3 regions of the Rhizobium sp. R693 genome follow, and region 2 is predicted to be linked to each of the others. Evidence: predicted binding sites of a transcription regulator. Region 2 holds the regulator's gene; each other region holds the start of a gene.
What was found. Region 2 encodes LexA, which represses DNA repair genes until DNA is damaged. Its sites were predicted from a motif close to TGTTCNNNNTGTGTTCNG; they were not measured.
Positions count from the first base shown of each region.

Region 1 (7,402 bases), on a different contig from region 2:
GGCGGCGGCCGGGATGGGCTTCGACGCGCGAATAGCGTTTGGCGCGAGGCGCCTCGACCTCATCGCGCAGCATGTCTTCGGGCAGTGACAGCACGACTGGGCCCGGACGGCCGGAGGTTGCAATTGCAAAGGCGCGGGTAACGAACTCCGGAATGCGCGCAGCGTCGTCGATCTCACCCACCCACTTGCTGAATTCCGTCAGGGCACGGCGGAACTCGACCTCCTGAAAGGCCTCTCGTTCCCTTGCGTCGCGCTGGACCTGCCCGATGAAGAGGATCATCGGAATGGAATCCTGCCGGGCGATGTGCAATCCTGCGGTAGCATTCGTGGCACCGGGGCCGCGGGTGACCATGCACACACCGGGCTCGCCGGTGAGCCTGCCCCAGGTATCTGCCATCATGGCCGCGCCACCTTCCTGGCGGCAGACCATCACCTCGATGTCGCTGTCAAAAAGCGCATCGAGAACGGCAAGGAAACTCTCGCCGGGCACGCAGGAGAGGCGTTTCACCCCATTCGCTTTCAAGGCCTCGACAATCAGTTCCCCGCCAGTCTTTTTCATGATGGTCTTTTCCTCTCAAGTTCGGCGAGCTCCGCCAGAACTTCCTCCTGATGTTCCCCCAGCCTCGGGCTCGGACGCTCGTAGCGCAAGGGCGTCCGCGATAGCACGACCGGCGTCCTGACGCCGGGAATGACGGTGCCCTTTGCGTCGGCGAGATCTACCCGCAACCCACGCGCCTGAATTTGTGGATCCGCAAACATTTCCTCGATGGTGTTGATCGCGCCGGCAGGAACCGCGTCCGCCTCGCAGGCCCGCAACAGGTCGGTCTTCTGCCATTTCAGCGTTTCGGTGGAAACGAGCCTGCGGAGCTCGTCACGGTTCGCGACGCGCGCCTTGTTCGTCAAAAAGCGGGGGTCGTCGGCAATGCCCTCGAGGCCGAGGATCACACACAGGCGGCGGAACTGGCCGTCATTGCCAACCGCGAGGATCAGATAACCATCGGTGGCCGGCACCACTTCATAGGGGGAAATATTCGGATGCGCATTCCCAAGCCGCGTGGGCGCCCGACCGGAGACCAGATAGTTCATGTTCTGGTTGGCGAGTACGGCCGATTGTACATCGAGCAGTGCCATATCGACCAACTGCCCTTCACCCGTCCTCTGTGTGTGGATAAGCGCGGCCTCGATGGCTGCGACCGCATAAATGCCGGTAAAGATATCGGCGATCGCAACGCCTGCTTTCATCGGCTGCCCGTCGGGTTCGCCGGTAATCGACATGAAGCCGGACATGCCCTGAACGATATAATCGTAGCCCGCGAGGCTGGCATAGGGACCGTTCTGGCCGAAGCCCGTGATCGAGCAATAGACAAGCTTGGGGTTGATTTTCTTCAGGCTCTCGTAATCGAGACCGTATTTGACAAGCCCGCCGAGCTTGAAGTTCTCGATGACGACATCGGCTGTGGCGATAAGACGGCGGACCAGTTCCTGATCCTCTTCGCGCTTCAGATCGGCAGTAATTGAACGCTTGCCGCGATTAGCGGCATGGTAGTAGGCGGCGGAGAGGTTTTCGCCGTCGGCACCCTCGACAAAGGGCGGTCCCCAGTGCCGGGTGTCATCGCCTCCCTCCGGGTTTTCGACCTTTATCACGTCGGCGCCGAGATCGGCCAGCATCTGGCCCGCCCATGGACCCGCGAGCACCCGCGCAAGCTCGATCACGCGTATGCCAGACAGAGGCGGCTTTTGGGGCTGATTGTCCGTCATGTTCCTCCCACGAGCAGATCAGGGCGCCAGGGCCGATTGAGGTGTATCGGATACCGGCTTCGATGCAAAGCGTCGCTCGCGCCAAATGATGTACAAGCCCGATGCGATAATGATCAGGATGCCGAGCCACTTGAGCGCATCCGGGAAGTCGCCGAATACAAGCCAGGCGAAGATGGTCGCCGACACAATCTCGAAATACTGCAGGGGTGCCAATATCGAGGCGGGTGCCGCACGGTAGGCATAGACGCCGAAGATGCCGGCAATGGCCGCCGTGACACCGACGCCGAGCAGGTAGAGGTAGCCGCGGCCATCCGGCATCACCGCATCAAAGACGTCAGAGCCCGTGCCGCTACCGAGTGCGAGCAGGATGGCGCAGAACAGCAAACCCCAGACGCCCATCTGAAGCTGCATCGCCCACGGATCTTCCCGGTGCGACAGCACGCGGGTCATCAAGGCGAATATGGCGATGCAGAACGCGCTGACCACAGGCAGGAGCGCGACGTAGCCCACCTCCTGGAAGCTTGGCTGAATGATCAGCATCGCGCCGAAGAATCCGACGCCGCAGGCCGTGTAGCGGCGCCAACCGATCGTCTCCTTGAGGAAGATACTACTCAAGATCGTCAATATGATCGGTTCGACGAAGAAGATCGCGATGGCGTCGGCGACCGGCATGTACTTCAGTGTCGTGACAAAGGAGATCATGGAGACGGTTATGATGGCGCCGCGGATGGCGTGAAAGATGTTCGCCCGCCAGGAGAAGGTTTTCCAGCTTCCGCGCCAGATGACGATCGGCAACATGCACAGCGCTTGCACGACAAAGCGGGCGGCTGTGATCTCTGCCGCAGGAATCGTGGCGATCGCGAGCTTGGAGAAGATGTCGATGATCGGCGATACGAGCACCGACAGGAACATCAGGAGAATGCCGGTCGAAACCTCCGAAGTGGAGGCGGGACGGGAAGAAATACCATGGCTCATCGCGAAATCCTTCAGTTCAGGATCTTGCGATCGCTTCGTCGCACCAGTCGGCGAATGCGGTGATGGCCGCGTCCGCTCCAATTTCATTCAGCGTTTCGTGGCGCATGTCCTGATATATCTGTGTCGTGATACGGGAGAAGCCATGCGCTTTCAAATGGTTTGAAAGCCAGATCACCGCTTTTCCGCCATCTGTTGCCGGATCCTGCCCGCCTCCTACAAGGTGGATGGGTATCTGCTTCGGCAGCCGGTCCAGATGCGGCGTTTGTGGTGCGCGAAACGTCAGTTCGAAGATATCGAGCCAGAGGGACACCGAGGCATCGAAGCCGCACAGCGGGTCGGCGATATATTTGTCAACCTCGACCGGGTCGCGACTTAACCAGTCAAACTCCGTTCTACGATTGGCAATGGACTTTCCCCAAGTGCCGAAGGTGAGCTTCGGCAAGATACCGCTCGGAACATCGGAGCCTTTCAGGGCTCGTTCGGCCAACAGGATCGCCTGCGCGGCTCGCCCGGAGATGCCCGGGTTGAAATTCGAATTCCAGACGGCGACGGCGTCATATTTCTCGGGGTGGGTGACCGCAGCGTTAAGCGCGATGAGACCTCCCATCGAATGCCCGAATAGGATGACTGGCAGGCCGGGATACCGCTTTGCCGCATGTTCACGGACAGAGCCGACATCGTCGATCACCTGCCGGATACCGTCCCTGCGGGCAAAACGCCCGATCGGCGCATCCGGCGCAGTCGTTTCTCCATGTCCACGGTGATCGAAGGCAAAGACATGGTAGCCGCGAGCCGCCATCGCTGCCGCGAAACGGGCGTAGCGTTTGGAATGCTCGGCCAGTCCATGAGCGACAAGGATAATTCCGCGTGCCTCGAATTGTGCCGGTTCGTGATGAAAACCAAGCGAGGCGTTCGCCGTTTCAAGGCGTTGCGTATCTGCAAACATCAGATCCTCCCGTTGGCGGGAGAAGATCAGATCACCCAGAAAATGCAACACGTCCAAATATTTATGCGACGGGATATTCGCACCCTACGGATTGAGGGTTGTGAAAACGAACTTGGCGTGATTTCCTGTTCATGAATTGTTCTTTGTGGGGATGAAGATGAGCAATCCATTTCTGCGCATGGCTGTATTCCTGATTGCGATCATCACCGCGGGCGCTGCAGGAGCCGAGGATGCCGCGGGAAGAACGCGCTTCATTCTGGCGGCCAGTTGGCAACCCGCATTTTGTGAAACCAACCAGCGCAAACCGGAATGCAGCAACCAGACCAAGGACAGGTTCGATGCAACCAATTTCTCGCTGCATGGGCTCTGGCCGATGCGCAAGGACTATTGCGACGTCTCCGGCGACGTGCGCGCCGCGGACAAGGACGGCGACTGGAAGAGACTGCCGGAGGTAGAGCTTTCCGCCGCGACCACGGCCGCGCTCGAGAAGGCCATGCCCGGAACGCAATCCGGCTTGGAACGGCATGAATGGATCAAACACGGCACGTGCACCACGCTGAGTGCCGACGACTATTTCGCCACGTCAGTCCGGCTGATCGACGAACTCAATACCTCGGCGGTCCGCGATTTGTTCGCGACCAATGTCGGCAAGCCGCTGACGGCGGAGGCGATCAAGGCCGCATTTGATAAAAGTTTTGGGACTGGCGCCGGAGATCGCGTCAAAATGAGTTGCCGGCGTGCCGGTGGAAACCGTGTCATCAGTGAACTCACGATTGGCCTTTCGGAAGACGCGACATCGAATGGCGAAACAAGCCTGCGCGACCTCATCCAAGGAGCAGGGCGGACGTCGTTCGGCTGCAATGAGGGTGTCGTGGACGCGGCAGGGTTTTGATCTTGCCGCTCACGGAAAGCCAAAGCGTGGGCCTGTCTGCTGCAGAGCAGTGGACTAGGTCCCGTTCTCGACGACGGTTACAAAGGCGTCTAGTTTTTGGCCGCCGCGCGTTGCTCCTTGGTCTCAATTCGCCTACATAGCGGCAAAACTTAAATTCCCCCGCGGAGCGAGCAATCAATGGCACGTCAGTTCATCTACCATATGGCCGGCCTCAACAAGGCGTACGGCAACAAGAAGGTGCTGGAGAATATCCACCTTTCTTTCTATCCGGATGCCAAGATCGGTATCCTCGGCCCGAACGGTGCCGGTAAGTCGACCGTGCTGCGTATTATGGCCGGTCTCGACAAGGAATATACGGGGGAGGCTTGGCTCGCCGAAGGTGCTACGCTCGGCTATCTCGCTCAGGAGCCGCAACTCGACAATTCCAAGACCGTTCTTGAAAACGTCATGGAAGGCGTTGCTCCGAAAAAGGCGATCCTCGACCGCTATAACGAGCTGATGATGAACTATTCCGACGAGACGGCGGAAGAGGGCGCCAAGCTCCAGGATATCATCGATAGCCAGAATCTCTGGGACCTCGAAAGCCAGGTCGAAATGGCGATGGACGCCCTGCGCTGCCCGCCCGGCGACTCCTCGGTCGAAAAACTCTCGGGTGGTGAGAAGCGCCGTGTGGCGCTCTGCCGTCTGCTGCTGGCGCAGCCGGACTTGCTGCTGCTCGACGAGCCGACCAACCATCTCGACGCCGAGACGATCGCCTGGCTCGAAAAGCACCTGCGCGAATATCCGGGTGCCGTGCTGATGATCACCCACGACCGCTACTTCCTTGACAACGTCACCGGCTGGATCCTTGAGCTCGACCGCGGCCGTGGTATTCCCTACGAGGGCAATTACTCGGCCTACCTGCAGGCGAAGGCCAAGCGCATGCAGCAGGAAGGCCGCGAAGAAGCCTCCCGCCAGAAGGCGTTGTCGCGCGAACAGGAGTGGATTGCCTCCAGCCCGAAGGCCCGTCAGGCGAAGTCGAAAGCCCGTATTCGTGCCTACGACGAGCTGGTGGCAGCCGCCGCCGATCGTCGTCCCGGCGACGCGCAGATCGTCATTCCCGTCGGCGAGCGTCTTGGCCAGGTGGTCATCGAGGCTGAGAACCTTACCAAGGGTTACGGCGATACAATGCTGATCGAGAACCTGACCTTCAAGCTGCCGCCCGGTGGCATTGTCGGCGTCATCGGTCCGAACGGCGCCGGCAAGACGACGCTGTTCCGCATGATCACCGGCCAGGAAAAGCCCGACAACGGCGAAATCCGTATCGGTGAGACTGTCAATCTTGGCTATGTAGACCAGAGCCGTGACGCCCTCGACGGCAACAAGACCGTCTGGGAAGAAATCTCCGGCGGCAATGACATCATCAAGCTCGGTAAGCATGAAGTGAACAGCCGTGCCTATTGCGGTGCTTTCAACTTCAAGGGTGGTGACCAGCAGCAGAAGGTCGGCACGCTTTCCGGCGGTCAGCGCAACCGCGTTCACCTCGCCAAGATGCTAAAGGCCGGCGGCAACGTCATCCTGCTCGACGAACCGACCAACGATCTCGACACGGAAACGCTGGCGGCACTCGAGGACGCGCTCGAGAACTTCGCTGGTTGCGCTGTTATTATCAGCCACGATCGCATGTTCCTCGACCGTCTGGCGACGCACATCCTCGCCTTTGAAGGCGACAGCCATGTCGAATGGTTCGAAGGCAACTTCGAAGACTACGAAAAGGACAAGATGCGCCGTCTCGGTGTCGACTCGATCAACCCGCATCGGGTAACTTACAAGCGTCTGACGCGCTGATCGCTTTAAATCGCTCCAAGATCTAAAAGCCCCGGTTCGCCGGGGCTTTTTTGCGCGCACCGATGTCGCGATCCGAGCAGCTAATTTCGTGAACGGATGGAATTCCAGCTTGCCACGCTTGTTCAAATCACATAAAGATATCTTTATATGTTGATTGGATCGGGTATGGGTGAGCCTATCAGACTTGGATTGGATGCGTTGGTGGACGTCCTCAGGGCGGCCGGCGAACCGACGCGTCTGCGGCTGTTGGCTCTGTTGGCTGCCGGCGACCTGACGGTTACTGATCTTACCGAAATCCTCGGCCAGTCCCAACCTCGTATCTCTCGTCACCTGAAGCTGCTGGGCGAAGCGGATCTCATCGATCGCTACCAGGAGGGCGCATGGGCCTATTTCCGGCTCCGGCAGGATGGCAAGGCAGCGACGTTCGTGCGCGGCCTGCTCGCGCATGCATCCGAGAATGATCCTGTGATCCTGCGTGACAGCGAGCGCCTGGCTGCAGTGAAGCGTCAACGGGCTGAGCGCGCGCAGGCCTATTTTAGTCGCAACGCCGCCGAGTGGGACGAGCTTCGCCGTCTGCATGCCGCTGACGAAGAGGTCGATGCCGCCGTCATTCGGATGCTTGGGAGCCAGCCGATTGACTCGCTTCTCGATCTTGGCACCGGAACCGGGCGGATCCTTGAACTGCTGTCCGGCCTTTATCGCCGGGCGATCGGTGTGGATGCCAGCCGCGATATGTTGAGCGTGGCGCGCGCCAATCTCGATAAATCAGGAATCACCAAGGCATCTGTTCGTCACGCCGATATTCTGAATCTGCCGTTTGAGGCCCAGGATTTTGACGTGGTGACGATACACCAGGTGCTGCACTTCTTCGATCAGCCCGAGATCGCGATCGGTGAGGCAGCGCGCATGCTGCGGCCAGGCGGACGGCTGGTTATCATCGATCTGGCGCCGCATGGGCTGGAATACCTTCGTGACGAGCATGCGCACGTTCGCCTCGGCTTCTC
Region 1 covers NZ_LOKY01000006.1:102,708-110,109, reverse strand. The annotation lists gene ATY79_RS07930 (thiamine pyrophosphate-binding protein) at 1-559, opposite strand, end outside; gene ATY79_RS07925 (CaiB/BaiF CoA-transferase family protein) at 556-1,758, opposite strand; gene ATY79_RS07920 (DMT family transporter) at 1,777-2,733, opposite strand; gene ATY79_RS07915 (alpha/beta hydrolase) at 2,750-3,679, opposite strand; gene ATY79_RS07910 (ribonuclease) at 3,837-4,571, shown strand; gene ettA (energy-dependent translational throttle protein EttA) at 4,749-6,398, shown strand; gene ATY79_RS07900 (metalloregulator ArsR/SmtB family transcription factor) at 6,564-7,402, shown strand, end outside.
Region 1: ATY79_RS07910 (ribonuclease) is a predicted target of LexA. The motif match lies at 3,806-3,823, and genes of this name have one in related genera.

Region 2 (7,402 bases):
AACGACACCGCCGTTATCCGGACTGCTTTCGAGAAACTCGCGACTAATTTCCATGTCCACGAAAAGGCAGTCAACGAACTGGTCGATATGGCGAACGCCTTCTCGGCCCAGGCCGAAAAGGACGCTGCCGAGCAGACACACCTCCTCTCGACGATCACGTTTGCATCTGCTGCCGTCTCGCTTTGCCTGCTTCTTGGCGGCCTTTATGTCTTCCGCCGGCGCGCCATCGTGCCGCTGTCGGCGATGCGTGATTACATGACGGTCCTTGCCGGCGGTGACTATTCGAAGGATGTACCCTTCAGCGGCCGCGCCGACGAGATCGGCGAGATGGCACGCGCCGTCACCGTCTTCCGCGAATCTGCTCAAGAGCGAAACAACATCCGCCAGCGCCAGGACGCCGAGCGCCAAGCTCAAACGCTGCGCGATGCGGCGCATGCCGCCGTCAAGGCAGACGAGGAGGCCGCGCGCGAGCGCGTGATCGTGGACCTCGGCCGTGGCTTGGAACGCCTCTCCGGTGGCGATCTCACCGTACAGCTCAGCGAGCCCTTCGAGTCAGCCTACGAGAAGCTTCGCGAACAGTTCAACTCGAGCGTCCGCACGCTTTCCGGCGCGATGAAGGACATTGCAATCGCGACGAATGCGGTAAAGATCGGCTCCGGCGAAATTTCATCAAGCACTGAAGATCTGGCGCGGCGAACGGAACATCAAGCAGCCTCGCTCGAACAGGCCGCTTCCGCGCTCGACCAAATCACCGTGACCGTCAAGAACTCGTCGGAACGCGCGAATGAAGCGAATGCGATGATGACGGCGACCAAGGAAAGCGCCAGCTATTCGGCAACCGTCGTACACGAGGCGGTGGCTGCGATGGAGAAGATCGAAACGTCGTCCGCGCAGATTGGCGCGATCATCAATGTCATCGATGAAATCGCCTTCCAGACCAACCTGCTTGCGCTCAATGCCGGGGTGGAAGCCGCCCGTGCAGGTGAGGCCGGCAAGGGCTTTGCCGTCGTGGCACAGGAGGTGCGCGATCTGGCGGGCCGCTCTGCCAATCTGGCGAAGGAAATCAAACAGTTGATCGAGACCTCTTCCGGTCAGGTTTCGACCGGCGTTGCCTTGGTCAACCGCACCGGCGAAGCCCTAAACCATATCGATCAGCAGGTCCTGAAGGTGACGGCGCTGATAGAGGCGATCGTGCGTTCCTCTTCCGAACAGACGACCGCCCTCGTCGAAGTCAACGCCGCGGTCAACACCATGGACAGCGTCACGCAACAGAACGCAGCGATGGCCGAGGAAACGAGTGCGGCCTGCCGCGAGCTTGGCGACGAGACAGCACACCTCAATCACCTGCTCTCCCGCTTCGTCCTCGAGAATGCAACGAGGGCCGCGGCATCGGGATACTCTTCAAACCAAAGGATCGCGCTCGCCAGCTGATGGCGAGCATCCTCCGCTCGCCCTTCAAGCCAGTTTGGCAATCGCGTCGAAGGCGAGGAGTTTTTCCAGCAGCCGCGGCATATCCTTGAGGTATACCATGTTCGGGCCATCAGACGGCGCGTTGTCCGGATCTTCGTGTGTCTCGACGAATACACCTGCGACGCCGACTGCAACGGCAGCGCGCGCGAGAGTTTCGACAAACTCGCGCTGACCACCGCTGGAACCGCCTTGCCCGCCCGGTTGCTGGACTGAATGCGTCGCATCGAAAACAACCGGAGCGCCCATCGCCGCCATGATTGGCAGCGAACGCATGTCCGATACGAGCGTGTTGTAGCCGAAGGAGGCCCCGCGCTCGCACAGGAGAATATTCGGGTTGCCTGTCGAGTTCAGCTTGTTGAGGACATTCTTCATGTCCCAAGGCGCCAGGAACTGCCCCTTCTTGACGTTGATGGCTCGGCCGGTTTTGGCGGCAGCCACGAGCAGGTCCGTCTGGCGGCTGAGGAAGGCAGGAATCTGCAGGATGTCGACGACGGTTGCCACCTCGGCGCACTGCTCTTCCGTATGGATGTCAGTCAGAACAGGAAAACCGTATTCCTTCTTAAGATCGGAAAAGACCTCCAGAGCCTTTTCAAGGCCGATGCCTCGCTGGGCCGAGAGCGACGTCCGGTTGGCTTTGTCGAAGGACGACTTATAAACGAGACCAAGACCAAGCTTGTCGCAGAGTTCCTTAAGCACGCCCGCGACCATGAATGCATGGTCACGGCTCTCCATTTGACACGGGCCGGCAATCAGCGACAGCCTGCCGATATTCGAAAAGGTGACACGGTCGGCGCCTTGGCCAACCACGACTTCGGAATTTGTCTGGCTCATCGTTTCTCCTCGAAGGCGAAGAGCGCACCCTGCCCGGGCGCCGCCTTCACCAGAATTCGATTGTTCTTGCGCGTGTAGGTCATCCCGTTAGCAGCCAAATGCGCTTCTGTCACGGCGAGATCACTGACCGTGAAAACAATGGCGACGCCACGCAGGCCGCGATCGTTTGAGGGTGCGGGAATGTCGAAGTAGGCATCCAATCCATCTGGAGAGAGAACGCTCACTTTGGCGTTCGGAGTTGTAACACTCGCGCCAAAGGCCTCGTTAGTCACCGTGAGGCTGTGCGCCGCGGCGCGCACAAATGGTGCAAAAGCCTTTGGGTCCCGCGCGCCAAGAATGATCTCCGCGATTCCTTTGACGCCGTTCACATGGGTTTGCAGCGTCCTTCGATCAGACGGCAGCGGATTGACGCGTTGGCATGTGAAAAAGAAAAAGTCCGGAGCTCGCAGATCGACCGCGAACGCGAGCTTGAACGCGGCGGTTGCCTGAGAACCGTCGGGCAGTCTCATCGGTCGCTCGAACTGCAGCATCTCGCCACCGTTGATCTTTTCGGCAAGGAATCTGGCATGGTCGCGGTCGGCATCGGCGGTCGCGAAGACCGCCGCGGAGAACCCATCATCCCCGCATCGAAACCGAAAAGCGCGGTCACGCGCGGTAAAGACATTGCCTTTCTTCGCTGACGCCTCATACGGTTCTGCGCTGGCGACCGCGAGCGGCTCCAGGTAAGTTTCGTCGGCGAAGAATATGCAGGCGTTCTCGGTTCCAAAAGGATGCCGGGCATCGGGCGCGACGGTGAATCCGAGTTTTCCGAGACGCTCGCGGGCAAGTACAATATTGGAGACCGGCAGCACGATGTGGTCCAGCGGATGTGCTTCGCTCATGGCAAACTCCCGGGAATTTGCGAAGATGTGCGCCGGGCAAGGGAACAATGCAACCCCCTTCTGCGCTTTCGCTCAAAAGCAACGCAAAAACTGAACAAGTTGCAGGCAAGTTTTACGAAAATTTAGGTACTTGCGGAACACATATGGAACATATAGTGTCTGTTCTGGCTTTGTTTCACGACTCTGGGGTTCAACTTCGATGCTGACGCGCAAGCAACAGGAGCTTCTTCTCTTCATTCACGAACGAATGAAGGAGTCCGGTGTCCCCCCGTCTTTTGACGAAATGAAAGACGCCTTGGACCTCGCGTCGAAGTCCGGCATCCACCGGCTAATTACTGCTCTGGAAGAACGTGGTTTCATTCGTCGACTGCCGAATCGAGCCCGCGCCCTGGAGGTCATCAAGCTTCCTGAAGCCTACAATCCGAGCTTGCAGCCCCGCCGCGGCTTTTCGCCGAGCGTCATCGAAGGCAGCCTCGGAAAGCCACAGCCGGTCGCGCCGCCGAAGCCGGCTGCACAAGCCGACAACGGCAATTCCGCCTCCGTGCCAGTCATGGGACGGATCGCCGCGGGCGTGCCGATTTCGGCAATCCAGAACATTACCCACGACATCACTGTTCCAGCCGACATGCTTGGCCCGGGCGAACACTATGCGCTTGAGGTCAAGGGCGACTCGATGATCGAAGCCGGCATCTTTGATGGCGACACGGTGATCATCCGCAACGCCAGCACTGCAAATGCCGGCGACATCGTTGTCGCACTTGTCGATGACGAGGAAGCAACCCTTAAGCGCTTCCGCCGCAAAGGCGCTTCCATTGCGCTTGAGGCCGCGAACCCGGCTTATGAAACGCGTATTTTCGGGCCTGACCGTGTCAAGGTTCAGGGCAAGCTCGTCGGCCTCATTCGCCGTTATCATTGAAGACAGGCGGCTCACCGTCGAAGGTGCCGCTCCGCCAGTTGTATGCCCGATGCCGCATCCAAGGGCGGTCAAGTGTGGTGTAGGCCGTCGTTACCACGGGTACACCCTGGTCATCTATCCTTATCTCAGCAGCGCCCGAATGACGCAGGGTTTCGCCGGTGAACAGAAGCGCGCCCGACCGGCATGCCGTCGCCCGCAGGCGAGCGGGCGTTACGACGATATCAGCTGTATCACAGGCAGTGCCGAAATAAGCGAGATTTTCGACGATTGTCACGATGTAGCCGCATGCGGGGCAGTGCACCAGGCGCCTTTCAGGCAGACGAAGCGGTTCCCAGCGCCCGTCGCAGCCTGACGTAGCGCGTTGCGAGCGTTACGCAATTCCGTTGCTGAGAGCCGTGGAGCTTCCCCTTTACTTCTCCGCTGACGAACAGGGCCGACGCCTTCCAATAGTTGCGGTGGCTGGCTTAACTCCGCCGCGAGCGCCCTTCGCCATTGATCGAAGACGAAGTCAGGCGGATGGGGTCGATTGGATTGCAAGGACCTGCCCTTTGACAATCGCGACAAATGCTGCCGTCCTCGGCCATGACAATTTCGCGGGGGCGGTCTGGACGGCGCCAATGCCACAATGGCGCCAACGCGATCACGGCAGCGCCGAGATAGCGGAGCTTGGTTCGCAGAGGGGCAAGCGAGAGGAAGCCCGCGACCGCCACAGGAAAGTACCAACCCGGCAATCGTCCCATATCGACGTTGCCACCCCAGCCCGAGACCGTCTTGGCAATGGCGATCACGATGTCGAGCCCGAAGCCCGCGATTTTCCAGGGAATAACATCGAGGCCAAACGGCGTCAGCAACATCGCGAACATCCCCATTGGCATTACCACAAAAGAGATCACCGGCATGGCCATGAGATTTGCGGGTAGTCCGTAAGCGCTGAGCCGGTGGAAGTGCTCGACGGCAAAGAGCGCCGTCGAGAAGCCGCCGATCATCGAGGTCAGCAAGATGCCCCCAAAGAAGCGAGCGACAAAAACGATGGGCTTCACTGCGGCGACCTGCAGCAGAGGGTGTTCGCGCGCGCTTCTCTTCGACCAGATCGCGTAACCGGCGACAAGGGCGAGCGTCGCTGCAAATGACATCTGGAAGCTCGGTCCCAGCGCCTCGGACGGAGACAGGAGCAAATCCGTTCGCGCCGATCCCGTCGAAATAGGCGCTGAAAGCAAAATCGTTGATCTCGGGGGGCGCGGGTCCGGCAGGCGGCGTCAGCCGCGCGCGACCCGTCAACCACGCACCGATGCCGATTGGTTCCGCCTGCCCGCGCGACGACGGAAACCCGCTCAGGTGGCCGCCTTATCTCGGGTGACTGCGTCGATGAGACGGCGAGGATGTAGCGCCACCGGCCACGGCCGTCCCCCTCGCGGCGCTCGACGCGCCCCGTAGTTGTGGTCGTCACGGCTGTGTCCAGTATAACGGTCGCTCCAAGTTTCGAACTGGCCCGCGAACATCCCGCGACGCAGAGCAAGCCCCCCAATGGGGCATTTCGGACAAGTCGGCGTCCTCGCCCTGCCGCCAGCACGACAAGGGCGAATGCCGCAAACCAGGCCACCATCCGTAGCTCCGGCAGGTCGCTTTCAAGTTCGAACCAGAGCACCGCGCCTGCCCCCAGGAAGACCGGCGAAAACAGGAAGAACCGCCCATGTTCCATTTCCGTTGCTGCGGCGTGTCGAAGCCACGCGGAGCAACAGTCCGTCGCAGTCATAATCCGAGTTGGCCACGGCAAGAACGATTGAGTGCGGAAAATGAGCGGCATTCCGGAGTAGCTTGCGGAACAAGAAAAGAAGGTTCTTCCGCGCGCTCAAACGCATCCGCGCCGGGTGCGACCTCCCTCACCTTGAATGGCTTCAACCCCGGCATGCATTGCGCCCAAAAACAGCCGCCCCTACAACCAGAATGCAAGCTCGATGGCTTCTAAGCAAGGATAATCGATTGAAATCTGAAGGAAAATCGGAAGTGAGAAAAGCCAAGGATAATCATCAGCTTCTGCTATGCGCGGCGCTCATCGCAGCAGTGCCCAAAAGTTGATACTGCGATGCACAAAATGGCGCCGCGGTAACTTGGCATTAGGCGCGCGATCATATAGCTATCGTCGACGACGCTTAACCTATGGCGCTTTTATGGCGCCAACCGCCAGTTTGGAGGATCAGAATGACGGAACAAAGCGCAACACTGAAAATCGGTGACAAATCAGTCGATCTCGCTGTCAAGAGCGGCACGATCGGTCCTGACGTCATCGATATCGGCGCCCTGTACAAGAACACGGCTTCCTTCACGTACGATCCTGGTTTCACCTCGACCGCATCCTGTGAATCGAAAATCACCTACATCGACGGCGACGCCGGTGTGCTTCTGCATCGCGGCTATCCGATCGAGCAACTCGCCGAGCACGGCGACTTCCTCGAAGTCTGCTATCTGCTTCTCTACGGCGAACTGCCGACCGCAGCCCAGAAGAAGGATTTCGACTATCGCGTCACGCATCATACGATGGTGCATGAGCAGATGAGCCGGTTCTTCACGGGCTTCCGCCGCGATGCGCATCCGATGGCTGTCATGTGCGGCTGTGTCGGCGCGCTGTCGGCCTTCTACCATGACTCCACCGACATCACGGATCCGCATCAGCGTATGGTCGCAAGCCTGCGTATGATCGCCAAGATGCCGACGCTGGCCGCCATGGCCTACAAGTACCACATTGGCCAGCCCTTCGTTTACCCGAAGAACGACCTCGACTACGCCTCGAACTTCCTGCGCATGTGCTTTGCAGTTCCCTGCGAGGAGTATGTGGTCAATCCGGTGCTGTCGCGCGCGATGGACCGCATCTTCATCCTGCACGCCGACCACGAGCAGAACGCGTCGACCTCGACCGTCCGCCTCGCAGGCTCTTCGGGTGCAAACCCGTTTGCCTGCATCGCTGCCGGCATTGCATGCCTCTGGGGCCCAGCTCACGGCGGCGCCAATGAAGCAGCGCTCAACATGTTGACCGAGATCGGCACTGTCGACCGCATTCCGGAATACATCGCGCGCGCCAAGGACAAGAGCGATCCGTTCCGTCTGATGGGCTTCGGTCATCGTGTCTACAAGCACTACGATCCGCGCGCCAAGATCATGCAGAAGACGACGCATGAGGTTCTCGGCGAGCTCGGTGTCAAGGACGATCCTCTGCTCGAGGTCGCGATGGAACTCGAACGCATCGCACTGACCGATGAATACTTCATCGAGAAGAAGCTCTATCCGAACATCGACTTCTATTCCGGCA
Region 2 covers NZ_LOKY01000003.1:151,608-159,009, reverse strand. The annotation lists gene ATY79_RS04900 (methyl-accepting chemotaxis protein) at 1-1,431, shown strand, start outside; gene kdsA (3-deoxy-8-phosphooctulonate synthase) at 1,456-2,301, opposite strand; gene ATY79_RS04890 (VOC family protein) at 2,298-3,182, opposite strand; gene lexA (transcriptional repressor LexA) at 3,382-4,098, shown strand; gene ATY79_RS31275 (hypothetical protein) at 4,079-4,372, opposite strand; gene ATY79_RS31270 (ComEC/Rec2 family competence protein) at 4,563-5,231, opposite strand; gene gltA (citrate synthase) at 6,298-7,402, shown strand, end outside.

Region 3 (7,402 bases), on a different contig from region 2:
GTTTCGTGAGCAGCTGGGCTTCGAATCCGAATGACTGGAGCCGGATCGATATCCTGCCGATGTTGCTGCTGACGGCAGGGATTGCCTTGCAAGTCAAGGTCTTCGCCGATCTGCTGGCCAGGGATTCGCTCATCGCCGCCAAATATGATCGGGCCAGGCGGCTGTTTTTGATCGGGATCGCCATTGTCGCCGCCGGGATCGGGCTGGCATTACTCAACGACATACTGGGGCTGGGGTCGATGCCGATCCTGGGGTGAAGGGGCGCCACGCCAGCGCGGACTGGCTCGTTTGCGTATCTTCGGTATCAGGTCCGAGAACGATCTCGTTGCAGGCAAAGGCGATGGTCGGACAGTACGGGACGGCAACGATCAAAGATAGCGAATAACGTCGTCTGCGTCCTCCTTCTCTCCCGCGATTGGTGCGCGTGGGGGTTCAGTATGCAAGGAACTCGGGGTCGAGGGGCACTCTATAGCCAGAGGGCGAACTCAGGGATTACGGGAAAGCGTGTCTTCGGTTTGACAAAGAATTTCGAGCACACAGTCCGTTGACAGCAATTTGCAGGAAACTACAATCTTTGATTGACAAAATATGGAGCTGAACAGTGAAAAACCAGGTGCTCAGAGACTATCTTTTCTTTCTCGTGCCCGCGTTTGTCATTCCACTGGGCTTGTACCTCACTGAGGAGACCTCCTCGCTGACCAGTCTCTTCAAGGTTGGTTTGCTGTTTCCGCTCCTTTTGCTTGCGATGAAGGGACTAGCTGGTTTCTTTCCGCCCGAAAACCTGCGGGAACGATCCTTAGCCCGAATAGCTGAATACGCCATTCTGCAGGGTTTGGTTTTTGCCGCATTTATGGTGATGTTCGGCGGCTTCATAGAGCCCGAGTTGCAGTCCAACTTCCTTTCGACGTTGCGCCAGTTTGCGTTCGGTGCTGTTCCGGTGTCTGCGTTCCACTTTGTATCGGCACTGAATGAACAGAAGAAGCTACGTGCCTCTTAAATTCTAGAAAGGCTTTAGCGCTGGATCCGCAGCTGCGCAAACGAGGCCCACTACACGGGGGAGGCGACGGCATACGAAGTCACGAATGGGTGAGGGGCGCCTTGCAGTATCGCTAGGGGCTCATAGGGCCTTGCGAACCGGCGGGCTTCGCTTTAGGAGACCCGTTCCACAAACCCATCGAGCACGCGCTTCTGTCCCGCGCGATCAAACTCGATCGTCAGCTTGTTGCCCTCGATCTCCACGATGTTGCCGTTGCCGAATTTCAGGTGGAAGACGCGGTCGCCGGTCTTGAATTTGGAGGGTTCCGTGGCGGTGGATTTTGCCACCAGTTCGCCGTCGATGGTGCGGCCGCGCGGGCCGCTTTCGCCGTAGCCGATGCGTTCGACGGCATGACCGGAGCGGGTGCCCCAGTTGTCGCGGGTGGCGTCCGTCTTGTTCTGCTGGGCGCGCTTCCAGCCGGGCGTCGTATAGGAGGAGTTGGCGAAGGGATCGGCCTTGTCGAAGCGGGACTGGCCGTAACCGCCGCCCCGGCCATAGCCGCCATAGCTCTGCTCCGTCTCCGCAACTTCGACATGCGTTTCCGGCAGTTCGTCAAGGAACCGCGACGGGATCGTCGATTGCCAGAGGCCGTGGATGCGGCGGTTCGAGACGAACCAGATATGGCAGCGCCGCTTGGCGCGGGTGATGCCGACATAGGCGAGGCGGCGCTCTTCCTCGAGACCGGCGCGGCCGCTTTCGTCGAGCGAACGTTGGTGCGGGAACAGGCCTTCCTCCCAGCCGGGCAGGAAGACAGTATCGAACTCCAGGCCCTTGGCGGAATGCAGCGTCATGATCGAGACGGCGTCGAGATTTTCGTTCTGCTCGGCGTCCATGACCAGCGCGACGTGCTCGAGAAAGCCGCGTATCGACTCGAAGCTCTCCATCGAGCGGATCAGTTCCTTCAGGTTTTCGAGGCGGGTCGGCGCATCCGCCGACTTGTCGTTCTTCCACATGTCGGTGTAGCCCGACTCCTCGAGAATCTGCTCGGCGAGTTCGGTATGCGCCGTGTTTTCCAGCATTTCCTGCCAGCGGCGGAAGGATTGTATAACGTCGAAGAGGGCCTTGCGCGCCTTCGGCTTCAGCTCGTCCGTCTCGATCATGTCGGCCGCAGCCGCCAGCATCGGAATGTCGCGGGCGCGGGCATAGTCGTGAAGCGCGCGCACGGTCGTATCGCCGAGACCGCGTTTCGGGGTGTTGATAATGCGCTCGAAGGCTAGGTCGTCGGCAGGCTGCGCGACGAGGCGGAAATACGCCATGGCGTCGCGGATTTCGAGGCGTTCGTAGAAGCGGGGGCCGCCGATGACGCGATAATTGAGGCCGAGGGTTACGAAGCGGTCTTCGAACTCGCGCATCTGGAATGAGGCGCGGACCAGAATCGCCATGTCGTTCAGCAGATGCCGCTTGCCGCTGTCATCGCCGCGTTGAAGCTGCTCGATTTCCTCGCCGATGGCGCGGGCTTCCTCCTCGGAATCCCATGAGGCATGCACCTGGACCTTGATGTCTTCAGGATCTCTGCGGTCGGTGAAGAGGGTCTTGCCGAGGCGGCCCTCGTTGTGGGCGATCAGATGGCCTGCGGCACCAAGAATATGTGCCGTTGACCGGTAGTTACGCTCCAGCTTGATAACCTTGGCGCCCGGGAAATCCTTCTCGAAGCGGAGGATGTTGTCCACCTCGGCGCCGCGCCATCCATAGATCGATTGATCGTCGTCGCCGACGCAGCAGACGTTTTGCGGCTCGCCCTTGGGGCGCTGCGCAAGCAGCCGCAGCCACATGTATTGGGCGGTGTTGGTGTCCTGGTACTCGTCGACGAGAATGTAGCGGAAGCGGCCGTGATATTCCTTGAGAAGATCCGGGTTCCTGCGGAAAATCGCGATCGGGTGCATAAGGAGATCGCCGAAATCGCAGGCGTTCAGCGTCGAGAGCCGTTGCTGATAGGCGAAGTAGAGTTCGCGGCCCTTGCCGTTGGCGAAGGCGCGGGCGTCGCCTTCCGGAATGTCCCCCGGGGCGAGGCCCTTGTTCTTCCAGGTGTCGATCATGCCGGCAAACTGCTTGGCGGGCCAGCGTTTGTCATCGAGGCCTTCCGCCTGGATGAGCTGCTTGATCAAGCGGACGACGTCGTCGGTGTCGAGGATCGTGAAATCGGAGCGCAGGCCGACGAGTTCGGCATGGCGGCGCAGAAGCTTGACGCCGATCGAGTGAAATGTGCCGAGCCAGGGCATGCCCTCGACAGCGCCGCCGACGAGCACGGCGATACGTTCCTTCATCTCGCGCGCAGCCTTGTTGGTGAAGGTCACGGCGAGGATCTGCGAGGGGAATGCACGGCCGGTGTTCAGGATATGGGCGATGCGGGTGGTCAGGACGCGTGTCTTGCCCGTACCCGCGCCGGCGAGCACGAGAACCGGGCCTTCCAGCGTTTCGACGGCTTCGGTCTGTTCCGGATTCAGGCCAGAAAGATAATCGGGGCGCTTACCGCCATCGCGAGCGGCCATGGCGCGGGCGGCGAGCCCTCCGGTAGCGGGAGCGGCAGGGGCCGGCTGCTTGCGCGGCGGCCCGCCCGGCTCTTCATCGAAGAAAGGGATATCGTCGAAACTATTGCTCATGGCGCGTAATGTAGTGATTCGGGTTGGAAAGACCAGAAAAGATGTTCTGCTTTCATTCCCGTTCGGGTCGCGGTCCTCAGTCTATGTCAGCTATGCAAGAGCGCTGGATTGCGGGAATTGCTTGCGCATGCCGCTGGAGCGAGCGCCATCGTCGCTACGGGTCAGAAAACAAAACCGCTATTTGACCTTGAAGGCGAACTCTACAACACGGATGCAAGCGGCTGGGAGATGCGTCGGTGGTAACTCAGTCTTGAATTACAATTCAGTAATCAAGGGTCAATTCGCTTGCCGGTGATCAGCAAAGGGACAATATTGTCGCAGACGTGCGGCAATTTGTCCTGCGAACGCCTCTTTCGATAGACCCTGGACCAGCCTCGAGTCCCTCTGGAGACGTGAATGCCATTTTGGAAGCAGTTTATAATCTGCCTTGTCGTGATTGCGGCCGGCTCTGCCGGATGGGTCTACTTTGTGCCGGGTGCTGGAGAGACGCTACGCAAGGCCGGTTTCGCTGAGGTTTCCAAGCTGGCGCCCGGGACGGCGGCGCCGCAGCCTGCGGCTAACGCAGAGGGACAATCAAGGCGCCGCAGCGGCGGGGCCCATGCGCCCGTTCTGGTCGCCACACAAGCCGTTGTTCGTGGCATCGTCAATGATCGGCTGAGCGCCATCGGCACGGGTGACGCCATTCACTCCGTCGTGGTGATGCCGCAGGCGAGCGGCACGATCCGCGAGATCCTGATCAAGTCGGGTGACAAGATCACCAAGGGTCAGGTGCTGGCAAAGCTCGATAGCGAAGAGCAGGTCATCGCCCGCGGGCAGGCGGACGTTGCGCTGAAGAGCGCTATCGAAAAGTCCAGCCTCTACCACAACATCAAATCCAGCGTGTCGCGGATGGACGTCTTCGATGCCGAGATCGCGGAGCAGGGTGCGCGGCTGCAACTGCAGGCCGCCGAGCTCAATCTTGAGCGCCGCAGCATCGTTGCGCCGATCGATGGCATCGTCGGTATCATTCCAGTCAATGTTGGCGATAACGTCTCGACGACCACACCGGTCGCGACCCTCGACGACCGGACTGAAATTCTTGTTGACTATTGGGTGCCGGAGCGCTTCGCCAACACGATCACGGTCGGCCAGCCGGTCGAGGCAACATCGGTCGCTCGGCCTGGTCGCGTTTTCTCGGGCGGGGTCGAAGCGATCGACAATCGCATTGACGCCGCCAGCCGCACGATGCGCGTGCGGGCCCGCATCGACAACGCATCGGACGAACTGCGCGCAGGCATGTCGTTCAACGTCGGGATGAAGTTTGGGGGCGACCAGTATCCGGCAGTCGATCCGCTCTCGGTGCAGTGGGATTCTCAAGGGGCCTTTGTCTGGCGGGTTGTCGACGGCAAGTCCGGCAAGGTGCGCGTCAGCATAGTGCAGCGCAACCCCGACTACATTCTCGTCAAGGCCGATCTGAAGGACGGCGACGCGATCGTTACCGAAGGCCTGCAGCGCGTCCGTGAAGGCGGTGCAGTGCGGGTTGCCAACGAAGTCGCGTCGAACTCGGAGCCTGCCACGCAATGAACGTGATCGAGATGCAGGACAAGCCGGCTTCCGGCAAGCAGACCTTTACCGCGCTGTTCGTCCGGCGCCCGATCCTGGCGCTGGTCTTCAATACCCTCATGATCGTCGCCGGCCTTGCGGCCTATGCCGGGATCGAAGTGCGTGAACTGCCTGATGTCGACCGGCCTGTCGTGACGGTTCGCACCATGTTCGACGGTGCCTCTCCACAGACGATCGACCAGGAACTGACGAAGGTGATCGAGGGCGCGGCCGCCCGTGTCAGTGGCCTCAAGTCTATTTCGTCCAGCTCTCAGTTCGGCCAGAGCCGCGTGACACTCGAATTTTCCGACTCGGTCGATCTCGCCGTTGCGGCGAACGATGTGCGCGACGCCATCGGTCGTATCGCCGATCGTCTGCCTGAGGAGGCGGATGCACCGCAGATCGTCAAGGCGGATTCCGATTCTCAACCGATTATGCGTCTTGCCGTCACCTCGTCCAAACTCAACATGGACGATCTGACCCTTCTCGTCGAAAACCAGGTCATCGATCGGCTTGCTTCGGTCGACGGGGTTGCCGATGTCGAAACCTACGGCGACCAGGAGAAGGTCTTCCGTGTCGACGTCAACCAGAGCGAACTGGCCAGTCGCGGGCTGACGGTTGGCGATCTGACGAAGGCGCTTTCCAGCGCTGCACTCGACGTGCCGGCCGGATCGCTGAAGAGCCCGACGCAGACGATCGTTGTGCGTGCGATGGCAAGCCTGCAGACGCCGGAGGATTTCTCCAACGTCATCCTGCAGAACCACGTGCGTCTCGGCGATGTGGCGAATGTTACCCTCGGACCACGCGACGGGCAGACTGCGCTGCGCTCCAACGGCGTTCCCGGCATCGGCCTCGGCATCATCCGCCAGGCACAATCGAATACGCTGAATATCTCGAACGGCATCAAGGACGCCGTCGCTGAGCTTTCAAAAACGCTTCCCGAGGGCACACGGATCGCCATCACCAGCGATGACGCCGTCTTCATCCAGGGCGCGATTCATGAAGTGGTGCTGGCGCTGATTCTGGCCGCCGTCATCGTCACCGGCGTCATCTATCTCTTTCTGAGGGACTGGCGCGCGACGATTATCCCTGCCATCAGTATGCCGGTTGCACTGATCGGAACGCTGGCAGCGGTCTATCTCGTCGGCTTCTCGATCAACATCCTGACGCTACTCGCGATCGTACTGGCGACGGGTCTCGTGGTGGACGACGCGATCGTCGTCCTCGAAAACATCGTGCGCCGCCGCTCGGAAGGCATGGGGCCACGGGCGGCTGCTGTGCTTGGCACGCGCGAGGTGTTCTTTGCTGTCATCGCCACGACCGCGACGCTTGCCGCGGTCTTCATTCCGCTGTCCTTCCTGCCGGGGCAGGTGGGCGGCCTGTTTCGCGAGTTCGGCTTCGTGCTGGCTTTCTCGGTTGGTCTCTCATCGATCGTCGCCTTGACCTTATGTCCGATGCTGGCGTCGCGAATATTGACGAAGGAAATGCTCGAGGATCACGGTATCCTCGGTCGTTTCGGAACCTGGTTCGCGAATGCTTACCGTTGGTCGCTCCATGCCTGCCTGAATGCACCACTCGTGGTCATCGTTGCATCCATGCTTTTCGCGGGAGCAGCTGTTCTCGCGTTCCAGACAGTTCGCAGCGAACTGACGCCTAACGAAGACCGCGCCCTCGTGATGATGCGCCTGACGACGCCGCAAGGCTCCAGTCTCGAATATACCCGCGACAAGATGCAACGGGTCGAAGAGTATCTCCAACCGCTCGTCGACAGCGGCGATATCAGCAACGTCTTTTCGATCTCAGGGCAGGGCGGGCAGGTCAATAGCGGCTTCATGGTACTGACACTGGCGCCATGGGGTGAACGCCAACGCACGCAGGCGGAGATTGTTACCGACATCAACCAGGCGGCGGCAAAGGTCCCGGCGCTGCGCGGCAATGCGATCCAGTCGAACAGCCTGCGCATTCGCGGCGCCGGCAATGGATTGCAGATGGCGCTTGTCGGCAACGACCACGAGGCGCTGACTGTCGCGGCCGCTCGGTTGGTGCAGGTCCTCGACGCGACGGGCCACTATGACACGCCGCGACTGACCAACGAGCCGACACAGGCTCAGGTGTCGGTGACGATCGACCGCGAGCGCGCGTCCGATCTCGGCATCGACATCACGGGTCTTTCAACGGCGATGCA
Region 3 covers NZ_LOKY01000006.1:36,951-44,352, reverse strand. The annotation lists gene ATY79_RS07620 (hypothetical protein) at 1-257, shown strand, start outside; gene ATY79_RS07615 (hypothetical protein) at 602-997, shown strand; gene ATY79_RS07610 (UvrD-helicase domain-containing protein) at 1,150-3,636, opposite strand; gene ATY79_RS07605 (efflux RND transporter periplasmic adaptor subunit) at 4,033-5,199, shown strand; gene ATY79_RS07600 (efflux RND transporter permease subunit) at 5,196-7,402, shown strand, end outside.
Region 3: ATY79_RS07610 (UvrD-helicase domain-containing protein) is a predicted target of LexA. The motif match lies at 3,679-3,696, and genes of this name have one in related genera.